Reyranella humidisoli: one gene and its partner. The protein of the gene in region 1 interacts with the protein of each later gene in a pairwise test. Links are inferred from orthologs where the notes say so. Each region holds a gene or a part of one and is shown in the gene's direction. Other genes may lie near its edges.

Region 1 (13,107 bases):
GAATCACCGAATAGGCTTCGATGCCGGTCTTGCCCGACGGCGCGAGATAATAGGGCTCGTCCCAGTAGATCCGGTCGATCTCCGACGCATCGACGAATTCCTCGATGTCGAGAATGCGCGTCGATTCCAGGCGCACCGCGTCGAGCTCCTCCTTGTCGAGCAGCACGTACTTGTTCTTGGAGACCGCGAAGCCTTTCACCAGATCGGCGCGATCGACGGGCTTGCCAGTGCCGGCATCGACCGTCTGCATGCGGATGCGGTTGTTGGTCTTCGGATTGATGAGATTGAAGTGGATGTCGGCGCTGCGCTCGGTCGCGGTGTAGAGCGCGACCGGGCAGGTCACCAGCGAGAGACGCAGGTGTCCCTCCCAGGTGGGACGCATCGCTTTCTGCTTGGCCATGTTCGACTCCAATCAGTTCGTGTCATCCCGAGCGCAGCGAGGGATCCTTAAGCGGTCAAAGAGGAAGGATCCCTCGCTACGCTCGGGATGACACCGATTAAAATTTCACGAGCTTCTCGATCGCGGCGCGCAGGGGCTTCGCCGACTTCGCATAGTCCTTCCACGGCTTGTTGCGCTTCAGGAGCGCCGGCGCAGTGCGCACGGTGAACTTCATCGGATCGAGTCCCGCCTTTACCTGCGTCCATGCGATCGGCATCGAGACTGTGGCGCCCGGACGCGCGCGCGAGGAGAGGGGTGCGACGGCGGTCGCGGTGCGGTCGTTGCGGAGATAATCGAGGAAGATCCGGCCGGTCCGGACCGCCTTCGACATTTTGATAACATAAAGTCCGGGCTCGTCCTCGGCGACCCGCCGGCAGATCTCTCGCGCGAAGGTCTTGGCTGTATCCCAGTCCGGGCTCTTCCTGTCGTCGATGAGCGGCACCACGACATGCAGGCCCTTGCCGCCGGTCGTCTTGCAGAAGGGCACGAGACCGAGCTTCCTCAGTCGAGCGGCGATCTCGCGTGCGCCGGAAATGACCGCCGCGAACTTCACGTCGGGCGCCGGGTCGAGATCGAACACCAGGCGGCCCGGCCGCTCGGGATGGCCCGGCTGGCAGTTCCAGGGATGCAGCTCGGTCCCGCCCATCTGCGCCACGGCGGCCAGTCCCTCGACGCGGTCAATCTGGAGATAGGGCTTCCTGTCGCCTTTCACCTTCACCTCGTCGAGAAGGTTCGAGGAGCCTGGCATGGAATGGCGCTGGAAGAACTTCTGCCCGCCGTCGATTCCGTCGGGCGTGCGCACGATGGAGCAGGGGCGGCCGGCGATGTGGTCGATCATCCAGTCGCCCACCGCCTCGTAGTACTCCGCCAGCTCGAGCTTGGTGACGGGCGGCTTCTCGTCGGGCCACAGCGGCTTGTCGGGATGGGATATCGACACGCCCATCACGATGGCCCGATCCGACTTGGCGATCGAAGGCTTGGCCATCTTCGTCTTCTCCGGATCCGCCGCGACTTCCGCCTCGACCTCCTCGGCCGGCTTGTCGCTGCGCAATCCCTTGAACGCAGCCTGCCGGATGTTGCCGGCACCGGTCCAGCCGGCGAACTCGATCTCGGCCACCAGGTCGGGCTTCGCCCAATGCATGTTGGCTTCCTTCGGCGGGCTGGCACCGGCCGCGAACGGGCTGGTCTTGCTCGCCACGGCACGCAGCTTCGGCATCAGCGAGCGCATCACGCTCTCGCCGAAGCCGGTGCCGACGCGGCCGACATAGACCAGTTTGCGGTCGTTGCCCTCGCCGCGATGGACGCCGGCGAGCAGCGAGCGCAGGCGGCGGCCTTCGCTGGTCCAGCCGCCGATCACCACCTCGTGGCCGGCGCGGCACTTGGCCTTGGTCCAGCCATTACTGCGGCCGGACTTGTAGGGCGCGTCCAGCTCCTTGGAGACGATGCCCTCGAGGTGCATGCGGCAGGCCGATTGCAGCACCGCATCGCCGCCGGTCTCGAAATGATCGACGTAGCGCAGGCCCGAATGCTTGCCCTTCATACCGTCGAGCAACGTCTTCAGCCGCGTCTTGCGCTCCGAAAGCGGCAGGGGGCGCTGATCCTCGGCTTCGAGGAACAGCAAGTCGAAGGCGAAGAAGATCAGGTCTTCCGACTTGTCGTTGGAGAGTGCGGCCTGCAATGCCGCGAAATCCGGCGCGCCATGGCTGTCGAGTGCAACAGCTTCGCCGTCGAGGATGCAATCCGGCAACGCCTCTGCCTGCTGGGCGATCGTCGAGAATTTCCGCGTCCAGTCGAGACCCTTGCGCGTGCGCAACGTCGCCTCGCCATCCTCAACGCGAAGCTGCAGCCGGTAGCCATCGAACTTCACCTCATGGGCCCAGCCCGCCCCGCCGGGGACGCGTTCGACCAGCTTGGCCAGCTGCGGTTCGACGAACTTCGGCATGGAGGCAACCTTCTTCGCCTTTGCCTTGCTCTTCGGCGTCGAAGCTGTGTTTCCGCCATTCTTCTTGTTGCTTTGCCAGACCGCGCCCGCGCCGCGCTTCTTGCTCGTCATGAACGGCTTGGGCGCCTTGCCGGTGCCCAGTGCGATCTCCTTCAGGGTGCGTCCCGAAGCGATTGACTTCGGGTCCTTCAAGACCTTGTCGTCATCGCCTTCATGCGCAGCATCATCGCGATGCTTGATCAGCAGCCAGTTGGTGCGGCCCCCACCTTTGCCACCCTTGCGGTCCCACTTCATGCGGACCAGGACAAAACCTCCCTGAAGCCGTTCGCCTGCAAGGGTGAACTTGAGATCGCCGCGCTTCAGTCCCTCGTGCGGATCGCCTTCTGGAATCCAGTAGCCGCGATCCCAAAGCTGAACGGTGCCGCCGCCATATTGACCTTCGGGAATCGTGCCCTCGAAGTCCCCGTAATCGAGGGGGTGGTCCTCGACTTCGACAGCCAGCCGCTTGATCGTAGGATCGAGCGACGGGCCCTTGGTCACGGCCCACGACTTGAACGTGCCGTCGAGTTCCAGGCGCAAATCGTAGTGCAGCCGCGTCGCGTCATGCCGCTGGATGACGAAACGCAGCTGCTTCGATTTGGGGACGGCCGCCTTGCCCGACGGCTCTTCCGTCAGGCTGAAATCACGCTTGGCGCGATAGGAGGCAAGCCTGTCGTTCCGCATGGATCACCGCTGGGGGCGCACCAGTTTGTCGCGCTCCCAGATCTTGTGCTTCTTCGCCGTGGCAATGAAGCCCTCGATGCCGTTCTTGCCGTCCAGCGCGATGACGCCCATCGCGGCATCGGTGTCGATGCCAGCCTTGTCGAGCAGAGGATTGGTCGCCGCGTTGAAGCCGATGGCCTTGAGATGACCGAAGGCATCGCGCAACCAGTCGATGGCCGCAGCCACGCCCAGCAGCTCCTTCGCGCCCGCCTCCGAGGGCAGGGCAACGACGGCGTCGAACAACACCGACGGCGCGCCATCGAGCTGCATGTCGGGGACGAGGCCGTTGCCTTCGAGCTTGCCGACCTTCGGCGCCACCAGCTTGAGGTTGGCACCCTCCTTCTTCAGCGCCTGCCGTAGCTTCTGGACCGCGTTCGCATCGCTGCCGTCGGTGACCAAGACGGCGACCGTGCGTCCCTGCACCGTCTTGGGCGCCTTTCCGATGATGCTGAGGGCCGGCGACGGATCGAGATCGTCGCGCGGCGGCACGGCCGGCGTGATCTTGTCGGCCTCGCCCACCATGCCCATGGCGGTTGCGACCCGCTTGCCGAGTTCCGGCTCGATCAGGTCCAGATGGCCCAGCATGCGCGTACGGATCGCCGGGGTCTCTACCTTGCTCAGTTCGAAGGTGAAGGCGCTGACGATGTGGCCCTGTTCGGGCGGCGTCATCGAACGCCAGAACAGGCGGGCCTGCGAGTAGTGATCGGCGAAGGATTCGGGACGCTCCCGCGTCTTGGGCCCGGCGTTCGGATCGGGGAAGCTCGCGAAGCCTCGCGTCGGGTTCTCGCGCGGGCCGTTGGGATCGAGCGAGTTGGGCTCATAGGCAACGCGGCCCGGCGGCACCGCCATGCGCATGTGACCGTCGCGCTGGAAGTTGCGCATCGGGCAGACCGGCTTGTTGATCGGGATCTCGTGGAAATTCGGCCCGCCCAGACGGCTGAGCTGGGTGTCGAGATATGAGTGAAGGCGGCCCTGCAGCAGCGGATCGGGCGTGAAGTCGATGCCCGGGACGATATGGCCGGGATGGAAGGCCACCTGTTCGGTCTCGGCAAAGAAGTTCACCGGGTTCTCGTTCAGCACCATGCGGCCGATCGGCGTGAGCGGGATGATCTCTTCCGGGATGAGTTTGGTCGGATCGAGGATGTCGAAGTCGAGCTCGTCGGCCGTCTTCTGGTCGAAGGCCTGGATGGAGAGCGTCCATTCCGGATAGTCGCCGTTGTCGATAGCTTCCCAGAGGTCGCGGCGCTGATAGTCGGGATCGGCACCGGCGAGCTTCACCGCCTCGTCCCACAGGGTCGAGGCCACGCCGAGGCTGGGGCGCCAGTGGAACTTGACGAAGGTCGATTCGCCTTGGGCGTTGACGAGCCGGAACGTATGGACGCCGAAGCCTTCGATATGGCGCAGCGAGCGCGGAATCGTGCGGTCCGACATAGCCCACATCAGCATGTGCATGCTCTCGGGCATCAGCGAGGCGAAATCCCAGAACGTATCGTGCGCCGAGCCGGCCTGCGGGAAGGCGCGATCGGGCTCCATCTTCACCGAGTGGATCAGGTCGGGGAATTTGATGGCGTCCTGGATGAAGAACACCGGGATGTTGTTGCCGACGAGGTCGAAGTTGCCCTCCTCGGTGTAGAACTTCACCGCGAAGCCGCGCACATCGCGCGGCGTGTCGACCGAGCCCGCGCCGCCGGCCACCGTCGAGAAGCGGACGAAGACTTTAGTGGTCTTCTTGGGGTCCTGCAGGAATTCGGCCTTGGTGAACTTCGACAGGTTCTTGAAGGGCTGGAAGTAACCGTGCGCGCCGCTGCCACGGGCATGGACGATGCGCTCGGGGATGCGCTCGTGATCGAAATGCTGGATCTTCTCGCGCAGCACGAAGTCCTCCAGCAGGGTCGGACCGCGCGCGCCGCTCTTCAGCGAATTCTGGTTATCGGAGATCGCGACGCCCTGGTTGGTCGTCAGCGTCTGGTTGGCAGATGTTGTGGTCTGGTGGGTTTCGCCGCCGGGGCGGGCTTCCGAAGGAGCCTGGGACTTCGACGCAGTCTTGGATTTCCGCACGATCATGCCTCACTGTTCACAGCTTAAGCTGCGACCTGAACGGCGCGTGCTCCGACTCGTTCCCGCCGCCTTGTCGACTACTTGCCGATACAGAAGTCGCGGAAGATCACGTCGAGCAATTCGTCGAGGCGCACCGCGCCGGTAATGCGGCCGATGGCCCGCAGAGCAAGGCGCAGGTCCTCCGCTGCCAACGCCACCTCAGGCGCACCCAGGGCACGCTCCAGCGCAGCCTGACAGTCGACCAGGGCCTCGCGATGGCGCACTCGTGTCAGCGGCGGCGCGCCGGCGCCGTCCTGCATCGATGCCTCGGCAGACTGTTCCAGCCGGGTCAATAACTCGGGCAGGCCGGCGCCGCCCGTTGTCGACAGGGCCACGATCCCAGAGGTCGCAACGGGCGCAAGATCGGTTTTGTTCACCACGACGATGTCGCGTGCCGGAGTCCAGTGCTCGGTCGACGCGATGATGGCCTGCATTTCCGCCCGCCAGTCGCCGGACGCGTCGAGCACCAGCACGCGCAGGTCGGCCGCGGCGGCCCGGGCGCGGGCGCGGCGCACGCCTTCCTGCTCGATGGCGTCGGTCGAGTCGCGCAGGCCCGCGGTATCGGCCAGCACGACCGGCCAGCCGCCGAGATCGAGATGGATCTCGATCACGTCGCGCGTGGTGCCGGCCGTCTCCGACACGATCGCCGCCTCGCGCCGGGCAAGGAGATTGAGCAGCGAGGACTTGCCGGCGTTGGGCGGGCCGATGATCGCGATCGACAGGCCGTCGCGCAGCCTCTCGCCACGCCGATCCTCCAGATGCGCCGCGATCTCTGCCTGGAGCCCGGCGATTGCGACCCGCACCTCGTCAGCCAGGCCCTCGGGCAGATCCTCGTCGGGGAAATCGATCGCGGCCTCGAGATGCGCCAGCGCCCGCAGGCCCTTACCGCGCCATTCCTCGTAGAGCCGGTGCAGCGCGCCATCCATCTGCTGCAGCGCCTGCCGCCGCTGCGCCGCCGTCTCGGCCGCAACCAAGTCGGCGATGCCCTCGGCCTCCGTGAGGTCGAGTTTGCCGTGCTCGAAGGCGCGGCGCGTGAACTCGCCGGGTTCGGCCAGCCGGCAGAAACCGAGATGGGCAATCGCGTCGAGCGCGGCCCCGACCACGGCGCGGCCGCCATGAAGGTGCAGCTCGACCATCGGCTCGCCCGTCTCGGTGTTAGGTGCGGCGAACCAGACGACCAGTCCCTTGTCGATCGCCTCGCCACTGACGGGATCGAGGATCGTGCGCAACACCATGCGACGCGGCGTCGGCAATGACTTGCGGGTGAGCTGTTCCAGCGCGTCGCCCGCGCGCGGGCCGCTCAGCCGGATCACCGCGAGCGCACCGGGATGGGCGCGCGTGGGCGTCGCCGTGCCCAGCGCGTAGATCGTGGCGTCGTTCACGTCCGCCGTGGTGCGGGTTGTGCCGGGCGCGCCGGCGGGGCGGCGGGCGGCGGGCGGGCCATCACCTTGTCGGCGATCTTCTCGTAGACCGCTTCGGGGATCAGCCGGCGCTCGACCAGGTCGGCCTTGGTCTTGAACGGCCGTGCGCGGATGATCGCGTCGGCCCGCACCTCGCCGATCCCGTCGAGCGACATGAGATCGTCGCGGCTGGCGCTGTTGATATCGATCTGGCCGGCGGGCGCGGGCGCGGCCGGCGCCGCGGGACGCGCGCCCTGGGCCAGGACCGGAGAGGCGATCGACGCCGCGCCCGTCAGGACCGCGACCGTTGCGAGGATTGCTTTAAACGACATGACGCCAGGCATTATCGCACGAAATCGGCCCAATTCGGGATGGGACGGCGCTCGAAGGGCACTTTCCAGCGGTGACAATTCGACCGGTCGATCAACTCTGCCGGCACCATGATCTCGGCCGGTACGGGCTGGCCGGCAAGATGACGAAGGACGGCCTGGGCGGCGATGGACGCGATGTTGAAGGCGCTGAAGTCGACGCTGGCCAGCATGGTCCCGCGTTCGATGTGATCGATCGCTGCCGGCAGTCCGTTGATTCCGACGACCGTCGCGGTCCGTCCGGCTTCCTCCAGGGCCTTCAGCGCGCCGAAGGCCATGACGTCGTTGGCCGTCCAGACACCGTCGATCCGGGGATGGTCGCGCAGCAGTTCGGCCATGGCCGCGCGCGCAGGTACTTCCTGCAGATAGCCGACTCGCGAGCCCACCAGCTCGATGCCAGGGTTTTCCGCCAGTGCCCGCTTCAGACCCTCGGTGCGATCCCGCGCGGTGCGGGCACCCGGCGTACCGTCCAGCGCCACGACCTTTCCGGTCCCGCCCAGACCCTGGAACAGGGCACGGGCGATCGTCTCACCCACCCGAACGTCGTCCGATCCGACGAAGGTCACGACGGGCACATTCATGCGGTTGATGAACACCCCCACCGGGATGCCGGCTGCGGTGATCCGCGCCACATCCTCCGCCATCGCGACATCGTCGGTCGGGTTGAAGAGGACGGCGTCCGGTCGCGCCGCGAGCGCCTCGGCCACCAGCGCCTTCTGCTCGCCGACATGGTCAGGCGTCGCGGTCACATAATGCACCGTGCGGGCGCCGGCTTGCGCCGCGGCCCTTTCGACGGCCAGCCGGGCCGCATCGTAGGCGGGATTCACACGGTTCTTTGTGAAAACCGCAAGGATCGGAGGACGGGTCGAGAGCGGGCTCATGGCCCTACTTTAGACCAGCGGCGCCCTGTAGTATCCGCCGGCCATGGCCCAGCCCTACGACAATATTCCCGACCGCCGTGTCATCGTCCGGCGCCGCAAGCTCGAGGAGGGCCTCGCCCGTCTGGCAGAGGACATGCCGCCTGGAGGTGAGCCGCCGCGCGCGCCAGTCCTGGCCCTGCTGCGCGATGCCCTGACCGCGGGCCGGGCGGAGATCCGCCGCCGCTTCGAGGAGCCGGGCCCGTTGAAGAACGACGGGCCGGCGGTACTGGCGGCCACGTCCTACCTCATGGACCAGATCATCCGGGTCCTCTACGACTTCGCCGACCAGCATGCCTATCCGGCGGCCAATCCCAGCGCCGGTGAGCGGCTGGGCCTTGTGGCGACCGGCGGCTACGGCCGCGGAGAACTGGCGCCGCTTTCCGACATCGATCTCCTGTTCCTGCGTCCCTACAAGCAGACGCCACGCGGCGAGCAGATCGTCGAGTTCATGCTCTATCTCCTGTGGGACCTCGGCCTGAAGGTCGGCCACGCGACCCGCACGGTCGATGAGAGCCTGCGCTATGCCGAGCGCGACCAGACGATCCGCACGGCATTGCTGGAAGCGCGCTATCTCTGGGGCGATCGCGCGCTGTTCGACGAGCTGCAGCGCGGCTTCGCACAGAAATTCTATACCGGCGACGGGCGCGACTTCGTCGATGCCAAGCTTGCCGAGCGCGACCAGCGTCATCATCGCATGGGCGATTCGCGCTATGTCGTCGAACCCAACGTCAAGGAAGGCAAGGGCGGGCTGCGCGACCTGCACCTGCTGTTCTGGATCGCCAAGTATCTCTATCGCGTCAGCGAGCCGGGCGAACTGGTGGCCAAGGGCGTGCTCACCAGGGAGGAAGCGCGGCACTTCGAGCGTGCCGAGCGTTTCTTGTCGACCGTGCGCTGTCACATCCACTATCTGACGAACCGCGCCGACGACCGCCTGTCGTTCGATCTACAGCGCGAGATTGCCGCGCGCCTCGGCTACCAGGACCGTCCGGGCAGCCGGGGGGTCGAGCGCTTCACCAAGCATTACTACCTGCATGCCAAGACGGTGGGCGACCTGACGCGCATCTTCGTCGCCGCGCTCGAGGACAGCCGGCGCCGCAAGCCCAAGCTTGCCGCGCTGTGGCAGACGTTGCGGCCGCGCGAACTCGAAGGCTTCCGGCTCGATGGCGAACGCCTCGCGGTGGCGACGCCCGATGCCTTCGCCAAGGATCCGGTGGCGATCCTGCGCCTGTTCCATGTTGCTCAGGAAAACGATCTCGACATCCATCCCGCGACCCTGCGGCTGATCACACAGAACATCCGGCTGGTCGACCGGCTGAGGAACGATGCCGAAGCCAACCGGCTCTTCATGGAGATGCTGACGTCGCGCCACGATCCGGAGACGACACTGCGGCGTCTCAACGAGGCCGGCGTGTTCGGCCGCTTCGTGCCCGACTTCGGTCGCGTCGTCGCGCAGACGCAGCACGACATGTACCACACGTATACGGTCGACGAGCACACGATCCGCGCCATCGGCATCCTCTCGAAGATCGAGTCCGGCGTCCTGAAGGAAGACCATCCGCTGTCGGCCGACGTGGTGCACAAGATCCTGTCGCGCCCCGTTCTCTACCTCGCGGTGCTGCTGCACGACATCGCCAAGGGTCGCGGGGGCGATCATTCGGTGCTGGGTGCCGATGTGGCGATGCAGTTGGGTCCGCGCCTCGGCCTGACGGCCGCCGAGACGGAAACCGTGGCCTGGCTGGTCCGCTATCACCTCGCCATGTCCGGCACCGCCTTCCAGCGCGACCTGATGGATCCCAAGACCATCGAGACCTTCGCGGCCCTTATCCAGTCGCCCGAGCGCCTGCGCCTGCTGCTGGTCCTGACGGTGTGCGACATCCGTGCGGTCGGCCCGAACGTCTGGAACAACTGGAAGGCCGCGCTCCTGCGCCAGCTCTACAATGCGACGGAGCAGGTTCTCTCGGGTGGCACGCTGAGCGGTGGCCGTGCCGAGCGGATCAAGCACATCCAAGGTGAGATTTCCAAACGGCTGGCGGGTTGGAGCGATGCCGACAAGGAAGCGCATTTCGCGCGCGGCTACGCCTCCTACTGGCTGTCCTTCCCGATCGACACGCTGGCCCGCCAGGCCGAGCTGGTGCGCGGCGCCGAGCGGGCGAAGCAGCCTCTCGCCATCGAGCACCGGGTCGACGACGAACGCTCGGTGACCGAGGTCACGATCTATACGCTCGACACGCACGGCCTGTTCGCGCGCCTCGCCGGTGCCATGGCGATCAGTGGCGCCAACATCATGGATGCCAAGATCTTCACCCTAGCCAACGGCATGGCGCTCGACACGTTCTGGATCCAGGACCTCGAGGGCAAGCCGTTCGATGGCCCGCAGCGGCTGGCGCGACTGGCCGCGCGCGTCGAGCTGGCGCTGTCCAACCGCCTCGACATCCAGCGCGAACTCGACAGCCAGCGCGGCTCATGGCCCAAGCGCGACCGGGTCTTCACCGTCGAGCCGCGCGTGCTCATCGACAATAACGCGTCCGACACCTTCACGGTGATCGAGGTCAACGGCCGCGACCGGCCGGGCTTCCTGCACGTCGTCACGCGTGCGCTGACGCGCCTCAACCTGCAGATCGCCACGGCGCACGTCACCACCTACGGCGAGCGCGCGGTCGACGTGTTCTACGTCAAGGACCTGTTCGGCCTTAAGGTCGTGAATGCCGACAAGTTGAAACAGATCGCCGCGACGGTCGAAGCCTCCATCCGCGACTTCGACACCCGCTTCGACCCGATCGCGAAGGCGGCGGAATAGCGCTGGGGCGCGCGTCACTCCGGCTTGAAGTTGGCTTCCTTCAGCAGCGCGGTGTTGGTCTCGACTTCCGACTTAATGAAGGCGGCAAAGTCCTTCGGGCCACGCGCGGTCGGCACGATGCCGAGCGAGGTGGTCTTGTCGACGAAGGCCTTGTCCTTTGAGACTTCGGCCATGCCGGCCGCGAGCCTGTTCACGATCGCATCGGGCGTGTCCTTGGGGGCCCATACGCCGTACCAGGAACTCAGGTTGAAATCCTTGAGGCCGACTTCGGCGCTCGTCGGAATGTTCGGTGCGAGCGGGGTGCGCTCCTTGGACGTCACATACAGGCCCTTCGCGCGGCCCGACGTGGCGAGCGGCAGCAGCGCCGTCCAGGGATCCATGAAGAACTGGACGCTGCCGGACATCAGGTCGGTATTGGCCGGCGCGGTACCCTTGTAGAGGATCTGGTCGAGAGGGATGCCGATCCGCTTCAGCCAGGCGAGTGTCGCGATGTGTCCGGCCGAGCCGCCGGAGGAGATCGCCACGAAGAACTTCTTCGGGTCCTTGGCGACGGCCGCCATCGTGGCCGCGTAGTCGTTTCCGGGCACGTTGTTGTTGGCCAGCATCACCAGCGGCGCCTCGCCCGCCTGGGCAATGGCACGGAAATCAGTCTGCGGATCGTAGGGGCAGGACGGGACCACCGTCTTGCCCAACACGAACAGGCTGGCGTTGAACAGGACGGTGTAGCCATCCGGCTCGGCGCGGCGGACCATCTCGGAACCGATGGTGCCCGAGGCGCCCCCGACATTCTGGATGACGATCTGCTGGCCGAGCTTCTCCGACAGGAACTGCGCGGTGATGCGGCCGAGGCCGTCGGTACCGCCGCCCGGCGGGTAGGGCACGATCATCTTGAGCGGCTTGTTCGGATAATCCTGTGCGAGGGCCGGCGCGGCGAGAAGCGAGGCGCCCATGGCGCCCAGGACGGTCCTACGACGGAGATTCATGGAATTTGCCTCGGGATGAAAAACTCAGGGGTGCACACTAACAGAAGATGCACAGGCCGTGCCATGAGCGGTCTCGCAAACTGTCCGGGAAACGCGGCGCTCGGCGACTTCGCCACAGGGCACACCGAGGGCACGCGACGTGTCCAGATGCTGCCGCAGCGTGGTTCTGGTGCCGGGCGCGATGGGGGAGGGTGCGCCCTCCCGGTAGCCCGACTTGAGTTCAATGGTGCGCTGGCGGCCGTCACGAAGCGCCAGCACCACGTCGACCTGGAGATAGTCGATCGTCTCGCCCGACTTGTTCTCAACGACGAGGCTGGGAACGCAATTGCCGTAAACATTGGAATCGCTACCGCGGGTGACGTCGATGCCGTTGGCGGCGACGGCCGCCGTGATCCCGCTGGAGGCAAGGGCCGCCATCGCCGGTAGAGCCAAACTCAACGCAACGAGGACTGTCTTCATGGTCGCCTCCAGCATGGTTCAGGTCGATTGCAGTCGCTGCTCCCGGCGCGTGGCCAGCATCTGCAGGATGGCCGCCGCGGTCTCCTCGATCGAGCGGCGCGTGACGTCGATCGTCGCCCATTTGCGGCGGGCGTAGAGGCGACGGGCCTCCTGTATCTCGCTCTGCACCGTGTCCATGTCGGTATATTCCGACTCGGTGTCCTGCTGCATGAGCCTCAGACGGTTGACGCGGATCTGCACCAGCCGCTCGGGATCGGTGATCAGGCCGACGATCAGCGGCCGCCTGGCCTCCTCGAGTTCGACCGGCGGCGGCACCTGCGGCACCAGAGGCACGTTGGCCGCGCGCACGCCGCGATTGGCGAGATAGACACATGTCGGTGTCTTCGATGTCCGTGACGGGCCGACCAGAATCACGTCGGCATCCTCGAGATCGTGCGTCGACTGGCCGTCGTCGTGCGCCAGCGTGTAGTGCATGGCGTCGATACGGTCGAAATAGCCTTCGTCGAGCTGGTGCTGGCGTCCCGGCCACTGCTCGCTCTTGGAATGGAAATGGACGGCCAGCACGCTCATCGCCTGGTCGAGCACACCGACGCAGGGCAACTGCAGGCGCCGGCAATGATCGCGCACGACGTCGCGCAACTCGGGATCGACGAGCGTATAGAGGACGGGGCCACGGTCGCGCTCGACCGCCTGCATGACTTTTTCCATCTGCGCCGGGGAGCGCACCAGTGACCAGACATGCTCCTGAACGAAGATGCCCTCGTACTGGACGAGACAGGCGCGCGCGACGCTCGACACGGTCTCACCGGTCGAATCGGACACGAGATGGACGTGAAAATTACGGTTGGCCACGGCTTGTTTTACCTCACGGCAACGCCGGGAGAAACGCGGGATTGCCGTGGGCATTGCGGGGACAGGCGGAACGGTTGGCAGGAGGGTC
Region 2 (5,602 bases), on another replicon or contig:
TGCCGGCGGCCCAAGCCGCATCTCCCCTGAGCGACTCTCTCTGCCCGAAGAGAACGAGGCGCACGGGCCAGCCTGCCGCCCGCAGGTGACGCGCGGCGACAAACCCGTCGCCACCGTTGTTGCCCGGTCCGCAGAGAACGAGGACGGGACGGCGCGCATGACGCTGCATGGCCGCGACGGCCACCGCCCTTCCCGCCCTTTCCATGAGCTCGCGCCCCGGCACACCGCTTTGGACGGCGAAGGCATCGGCCCGCGCCATCTGTGCGCAGGTCAGGAGAGCGAGTTCGTCCCGGGGAAGAAGGTCGCGAAAGTCAGGCATGGGAGACTTGCAACGTGGGCGATTGGGGCGGCCGACCGGATTTGAACCGGCGACATCCAGAATCACAATCTGGCGCTCTAACCAACTGAGCTACGGCCGCCATCGTGGATCGCTCCCGACGAAGCGGCGCCTTCCTACGCTCCGGCGGCGAGAGCGTCAAGAAACAGGCGGCGTTTCCGGCAGCAGCCGGTCGATGGCCCGGATCCAGACGTCGCAGGCCTCCTCGAAAGACATCGCAAAATGCCCGCGCAGGCGCGCCCAGCTTTCGAAATCGACCAAGGCCTCGAGCGCGAGCACGGTCTGGCGCCGCTCCCGTTCCTTCAGGGTCGAGAGCTCCGGCGCATAGACTTCCTCGAGCCGTCGGATGACCAGCTCGCGGATCAGCCGGATCCGGTTCTTGAGATCGGGCGAATCGCCCTGGTTGGCGTTGAGGGCACGCCACAGCGGCAGCCACTCGTCGCACACCCGGCCCCGCGTCTGGACGTGCAGGCGCACCCTGGACTCGCGGTTTCCGACCATCCGCTCGCTGGCAACCTGAGCCGAGACGCGCATCATGGCATCGTCGGTCACCGCGACGCGCAGGGCATGAAGGTCGGGGAACCGTTCGAAAATCGATCGCACCGAGTAGCCGGCGCGCTGGGCAATCGCCACGGCGGTGGGAATCTGCGGGCTTTCGCGCAAGAGCGACAGATAGGCTTCGATGATCAACTGGCGGGTTCGCGCACTGCGCAGCCGGCGGCCGTCGGCACGCTCCTGCCCGGAGGGTGCGGCGGCCTCGGCCCCGCCCCGCGCCGTCACGCCACCGCGCATGGGTCCTTCGGCAATAGCCGTCCAATGGTCTGGATCCATACGAGACAGGCCTCATCGAAGGACAGTCCAAAGAACTCGCGCATGCGCGCCCAGCTCTCGACGTCGGTCAGCGCCTCGAGTGCAATCAGCATCTGCTGCTGCTCCTCCAACGGCAGCAAGGCAAGTTCCGGTGCGAACATCATCTCCATCCGCGACGTTACGCGGTCGCGGGCCATCCGTATGCGTGCCTTGATTTCAGGCGAATCGCCCTGGTTGACGATCAACGAGCGCCAAAGGGGCAGCCATTGCTCGCATGTTGCCCCTCGCGTCCGCACATGGAAGGCAATCCGGGTCGTGCGGTCGCCGTCGGCGCCCCGCGGTGGCCCCAGGGCGGAGATCTGCGCCAGCGAATAATCGATCGCGGCCACCTGGAGGGCGCGGATGTCTGGAAATCGCTCGAAGATCGAGCGGACGGAATAGCCGGCTCGTTCGGCGATCTCGGCGGCCGTCGGCACCCGCGGCGACATTTCCTCGGCCAGCGCGATATAGGCTTCGATGATGAGTTGCTTGGTGCGCTCGCTGCGCAGGCGGCGACCGTCGATCTTGGCAGACTTCATCGTGGACATTGCAGACAAGGTTCAGCCCGTTCCGGAATTGGTGTCTGGGGGAGTCGATGGCAGCATCCGGTCGATCGCACGGATCCACACGGCACAACTCTCGGCGTACGAAAGACCGTAAGTGTCGCGCATGCGGGCCCAGCTCTCGATGTCGGTCATCGCTTCCAGGGCGATGAGAAGGTTGCGTTGTTCCAAGTCCGTCAGGACCGACAGTTCACGCCCGTACATCAGACGCATGCGGTCGATCGTGCGTTCCCGGGCGACCTTGATTCGCACCGTGAGCGCATCGTTCTCGTCGAAATTGTAGGTGAGCGCTCTCCAAAGTGCGACACCGCGTTCGCATGTGCCGGCGCGGGTCTCCACCTGCGACCTGATGCGGGTTGCGCGATCGCCATCGACGTCACGGGCCGGCGCCAGGGCCGCCGCATGAGCGAGCCCGTAATCGGCCGCCGCCACGCGCAGCGTATGCAGATCGGGAAACCGCTCGAAAACCGATCGGACGGAATAGCCTGCGCGCGCCGCGATCTCCTGCGCTGTCGGCATGGGTGTCGATGGATTTTCGCGAATCAGCGCCAGATAGGCCTCGATGATGAGCTGCCTGGTACGCTCGCTCCGCAGGCGACGCCCATCGATACGGACAGGCTTGGGCGTGCCCGATCCGAAGGATGTGCCCTCGGACGGGCTCATCGCGGCTGGAAACCCGACTCGGCCAACATGCCGATCAAGCAGGCGGGGACATATTCAAGCATGTAAAATGCGAAAACTCTGTGACATCGACACACTCTTGCCGAGCAAAAGCGAACCAATTGCAGATTAGGGTTCCTGCAATGCAAATACTAGGGGGTTAACTGCAAAAATGTGCCCTCAAACGCTCGATCGCACTGTCGAGCGTGCTGTCGTCCTTGCAGAAACAGAACCGGGCGAAGTAGCGCGGCGCTTCATCGGATTGATAGAAGGCGCTCACCGGCACGGCGGTCACGCCGGCTTTAACGGTGATGTGGCGGCAGAAATCCTCGTCGGTCCCGTTGAAGCCCAGCGGCCTGAAGTCGGTGGTGACGAAGTACGTCCCGTGCGCGGGCAGCACGTCGAACCCGATCTCCGCGAGGGCGGTGGCCAGCCGGTCGCGTTTGCGCTGCATGTCGGCGGCCAGGGTGGCGAAATAGCCGTCGTTCAGGCGCAAGCCCGTCGCCGCACCCCATTGCAGATTGGGCGGCGTGGTGAAGGTCATGAACTGATGGGTCTTGGCGATCGGTTTCATCAGTTCCGGCGCCGCCGTGATGTAGCCCACCTTCCAGCCTGTCAGGCTGAAGCTTTTGCCGGCTGAGCCGATGCGTACCGTGCGATCGCGCATGCCCGGCAGCGTCATCAGCGAGATGTGGCGCCGGTCGTCGAAGATGATGTGCTCGTAAACCTCGTCGCAGATCGCATAGACGTCGTGCTTCAGGCAGAGCCCGGCGATGAAGGACAGTTCCTCCTCGTCGAAGACCTTCGAGCAGGGATTCATTGGCGTGTTGAACAGGATCAGCTTGGTCTTCGGCCCGAAGGCGGCGGCCAGTTCCTCCCGGGGCAGCCGCCAGTGTGGCGGCTCCAGCCGCACCAGCTTCGGCACGCCCCCTGCCCGTCGCACCATGGGCAGGTAGGAATCGTAGAGCGGTTCGATGAGTACGACCTCGTCGCCCGGCTCGATCAGGCCGAACAGGCAGTCGCCGAGCGCCTCGGTCGCGCCCGACGTGACCAGGACTTCGGTCTGCCAGTCGATGTCGAGCCCCTGGAACCGCTTCGCATGATCCGCAACGGCCTGGCGCAATTCGGGAATGCCCATCATGGGCGGGTACTGGTTGTGCCCGGTCAGCAGGTACTCCGCCGCCGCCGCCCGCACCTCCTCGGGTCCCTTGTCGTCGGGGAAGCCCTGGCCGAGGTTGACGGACTTGTGCTCGCGCGCGAGCGCCGACATGACTTCAAATACCGTGGTCCCGAGTGCGGACATGGTCGAGTTTGCGGGTTTCATTGGGGATTCTCTGCTGCCTTCCAATTGACCAATTTTCTGCCGATAAATTGGGCGTTTCGCCTTCTAAACAGACAGACTGTCGCCGGATTTCCCGCATCGGCCTGTGGAAAATCTTGGCATGGTTTATGCTTCCTCGTGTGGCATACGGGCTATCCCGACCGGGAGGGCCCGGTGCCTGCGTGCGGAGTGTCTTTAGCCACATGAAGAAGATCGAAGCGATCATCAAGCCCTTCAAGCTCGATGAGGTGAAGGACGCCCTCAATCAGATCGGCCTCAAGGGCATCACGGTTCTCGAAGCCAAGGGCTTCGGCCGGCAGAAAGGCCATACCGAACTGTATCGCGGCGCCGAGTATGTCGTCGACTTCCTGCCGAAGGTGAAGCTCGAGCTCGTCATCGAGGACGAGATGGTCGAGAAGGCCGTCGAGGCGATCCGCAGTTCGGCGCATACCGGTCGCATCGGCGACGGCAAGATTTTCGTGTCGAGCATCGACGACGCGATCCGAATTCGTACTGGTGAGCGTGGTGACGCCGCCGTATGAGGACCCGGCCTTTGGGGGCTGAAGCAGTAAACCACAAGTAGAGGGACGACCGACAATGGATGCCAAACAGGTTCTGGCGATGATCAAGGAAAAGGACGTCAAGTTCGTTGACTTCCGCTTCACCGATCCTCGCGGCAAGTGGCAGCACACGGCCCGCATGGCGTCCGCCACCGACGAAGGTACCTTCGAGGACGGCGTGATGTTCGACGGTTCCTCGATCGCCGGCTGGAAGGCCATCAACGAGTCCGACATGATCCTGATGCCGGATCCGTCGACCGCCGTGCTCGACCCCTTCTCGGCCCAGACCACGCTGATCATCAGCTGCGACGTCGTCGAGCCCTCGACCGGCCAGCTCTACGCCCGCTGCCCGCGCTCGACGGCCAAGCGCGCCGAAGCGTTCATGAAGTCGTCCGGCATCGGCGACACCGCCGTGTTCGGCCCCGAACTCGAGTTCTTCGTGTTCGACGACGTCCGCTTCGACGTCCAGATGCAGGGCAGCTTCTACAGCATCTCCTCGAACGAATCGCCGTGGAACTCCGGCGTTGCCGTCGAAGGCGGCAACCTGGCCCATCGTCCGGGCGTCAAGGGCGGCTACTTCCCGGTCCAGCCGGTCGACACGCACAATGACCTGCGCGCCGAGATGATGACGGTCTGCACCGACATGGGCCTCACCATGGAAATCCACCATCACGAGGTGGCTCCGGCCCAGAACGAGCTCGGCTTCAAGTTCGACACGCTCGTCAAGACCGCCGACAACGTGCAGAAGTACAAGTACTCGCTGCACAACGTCGCCCACAGCTACGGCAAGTCGCTGACCTTCATGCCGAAGCCCCTGTACGGCGACAACGGCTCGGGCATGCACTGCCATCAGTCGATCTGGAAGGACGGCAAGCCGCTGTTCGCCGGGTCGGGCTACGCCGACCTGTCGGAGACGGCGCTGTACTACATCGGCGGCATCATCAAGCACGCCAAGGCGCTGAACGCCTTCACCAACGCCAGCACCAACTCCTACAAGCGCGTCATCCCGGGCTTCGAGGCGCCGGTGCTCCTGGCCTACTCGTCGCGCAACCGCTCGGCCTCGTGCCGTATCCCCTACTCGGCTTCGCCGAAGGGCAAGCGCGTCGAGGTCCGCTTCCCGGACCCGTCGGCCAACCCGTACCTCGCCTTCGCGGCGATGCTGATGGCCGGCATCGACGGCATCAACAACAAGATCCATCCGGGCGACCCGATGGATAAGAACCTGTACGACCTGCCGCCGGAAGAACTGTCGAAGGTCCCGACCGTCGCCGGCTCGCTGCGCGAGGCCCTCAACGCCCTCGACGCCGACCGC

Evidence for each region.
Region 2: the proteins of KQ910_RS05840 (region 1) and KQ910_RS25625 interact in binary tests that used the Escherichia coli proteins (3 or more experiments, as listed by UniProt). The link is inferred for Reyranella humidisoli from one-to-one orthologs.

The regions. Positions count from the first base shown.
Region 1 is NZ_JAHOPB010000001.1:1,198,904-1,212,010, reverse strand. Bases 7,625-10,925 are described here. They hold KQ910_RS05840 ([protein-PII] uridylyltransferase), read left to right. Parts: upstream 7,625-7,932; coding sequence 7,933-10,725; downstream 10,726-10,925. Other genes in these bases: KQ910_RS05835 (Bug family tripartite tricarboxylate transporter substrate binding protein), read right to left, coding at 10,740-10,925; KQ910_RS05845 (sugar ABC transporter substrate-binding protein), read right to left, coding at 7,625-7,889. Outside these bases: non-homologous end joining protein Ku, read right to left, coding at 1-400; ligD (DNA ligase D), read right to left, coding at 498-3,104; KQ910_RS05860 (catalase), read right to left, coding at 3,108-5,207; tRNA uridine-5-carboxymethylaminomethyl(34) synthesis GTPase MnmE, read right to left, coding at 5,279-6,622; KQ910_RS05850 (ComEA family DNA-binding protein), read right to left, coding at 6,619-6,972; more of KQ910_RS05845, read right to left, coding at 6,984-7,624; more of KQ910_RS05835, read right to left, coding at 10,926-11,708; KQ910_RS05830 (hypothetical protein), read right to left, coding at 11,733-12,167; KQ910_RS05825 (pyruvate, water dikinase regulatory protein), read right to left, coding at 12,186-13,019.
Region 2 is NZ_JAHOPB010000003.1:445,751-451,352, forward strand. Bases 2,801-5,602 are described here. They hold KQ910_RS25625 (P-II family nitrogen regulator), read left to right. Parts: upstream 2,801-3,933; coding sequence 3,934-4,272; downstream 4,273-5,602. Other genes in these bases: KQ910_RS25620 (aminotransferase), read right to left, coding at 2,801-3,733; glnA (type I glutamate--ammonia ligase), read left to right, coding at 4,328-5,602. Outside these bases: KQ910_RS25595 (NAD(P)H-hydrate dehydratase), read right to left, coding at 1-319; KQ910_RS25605 (TetR/AcrR family transcriptional regulator), read right to left, coding at 476-1,129; KQ910_RS25610 (TetR/AcrR family transcriptional regulator), read right to left, coding at 1,114-1,734; KQ910_RS25615 (TetR/AcrR family transcriptional regulator), read right to left, coding at 1,747-2,412; more of KQ910_RS25620, read right to left, coding at 2,570-2,800. UniProt on the Escherichia coli protein: P-II indirectly controls the transcription of the glutamine synthetase gene (glnA). P-II prevents NR-II-catalyzed conversion of NR-I to NR-I-phosphate, the transcriptional activator of GlnA. When P-II is uridylylated to P-II-UMP, these events are reversed.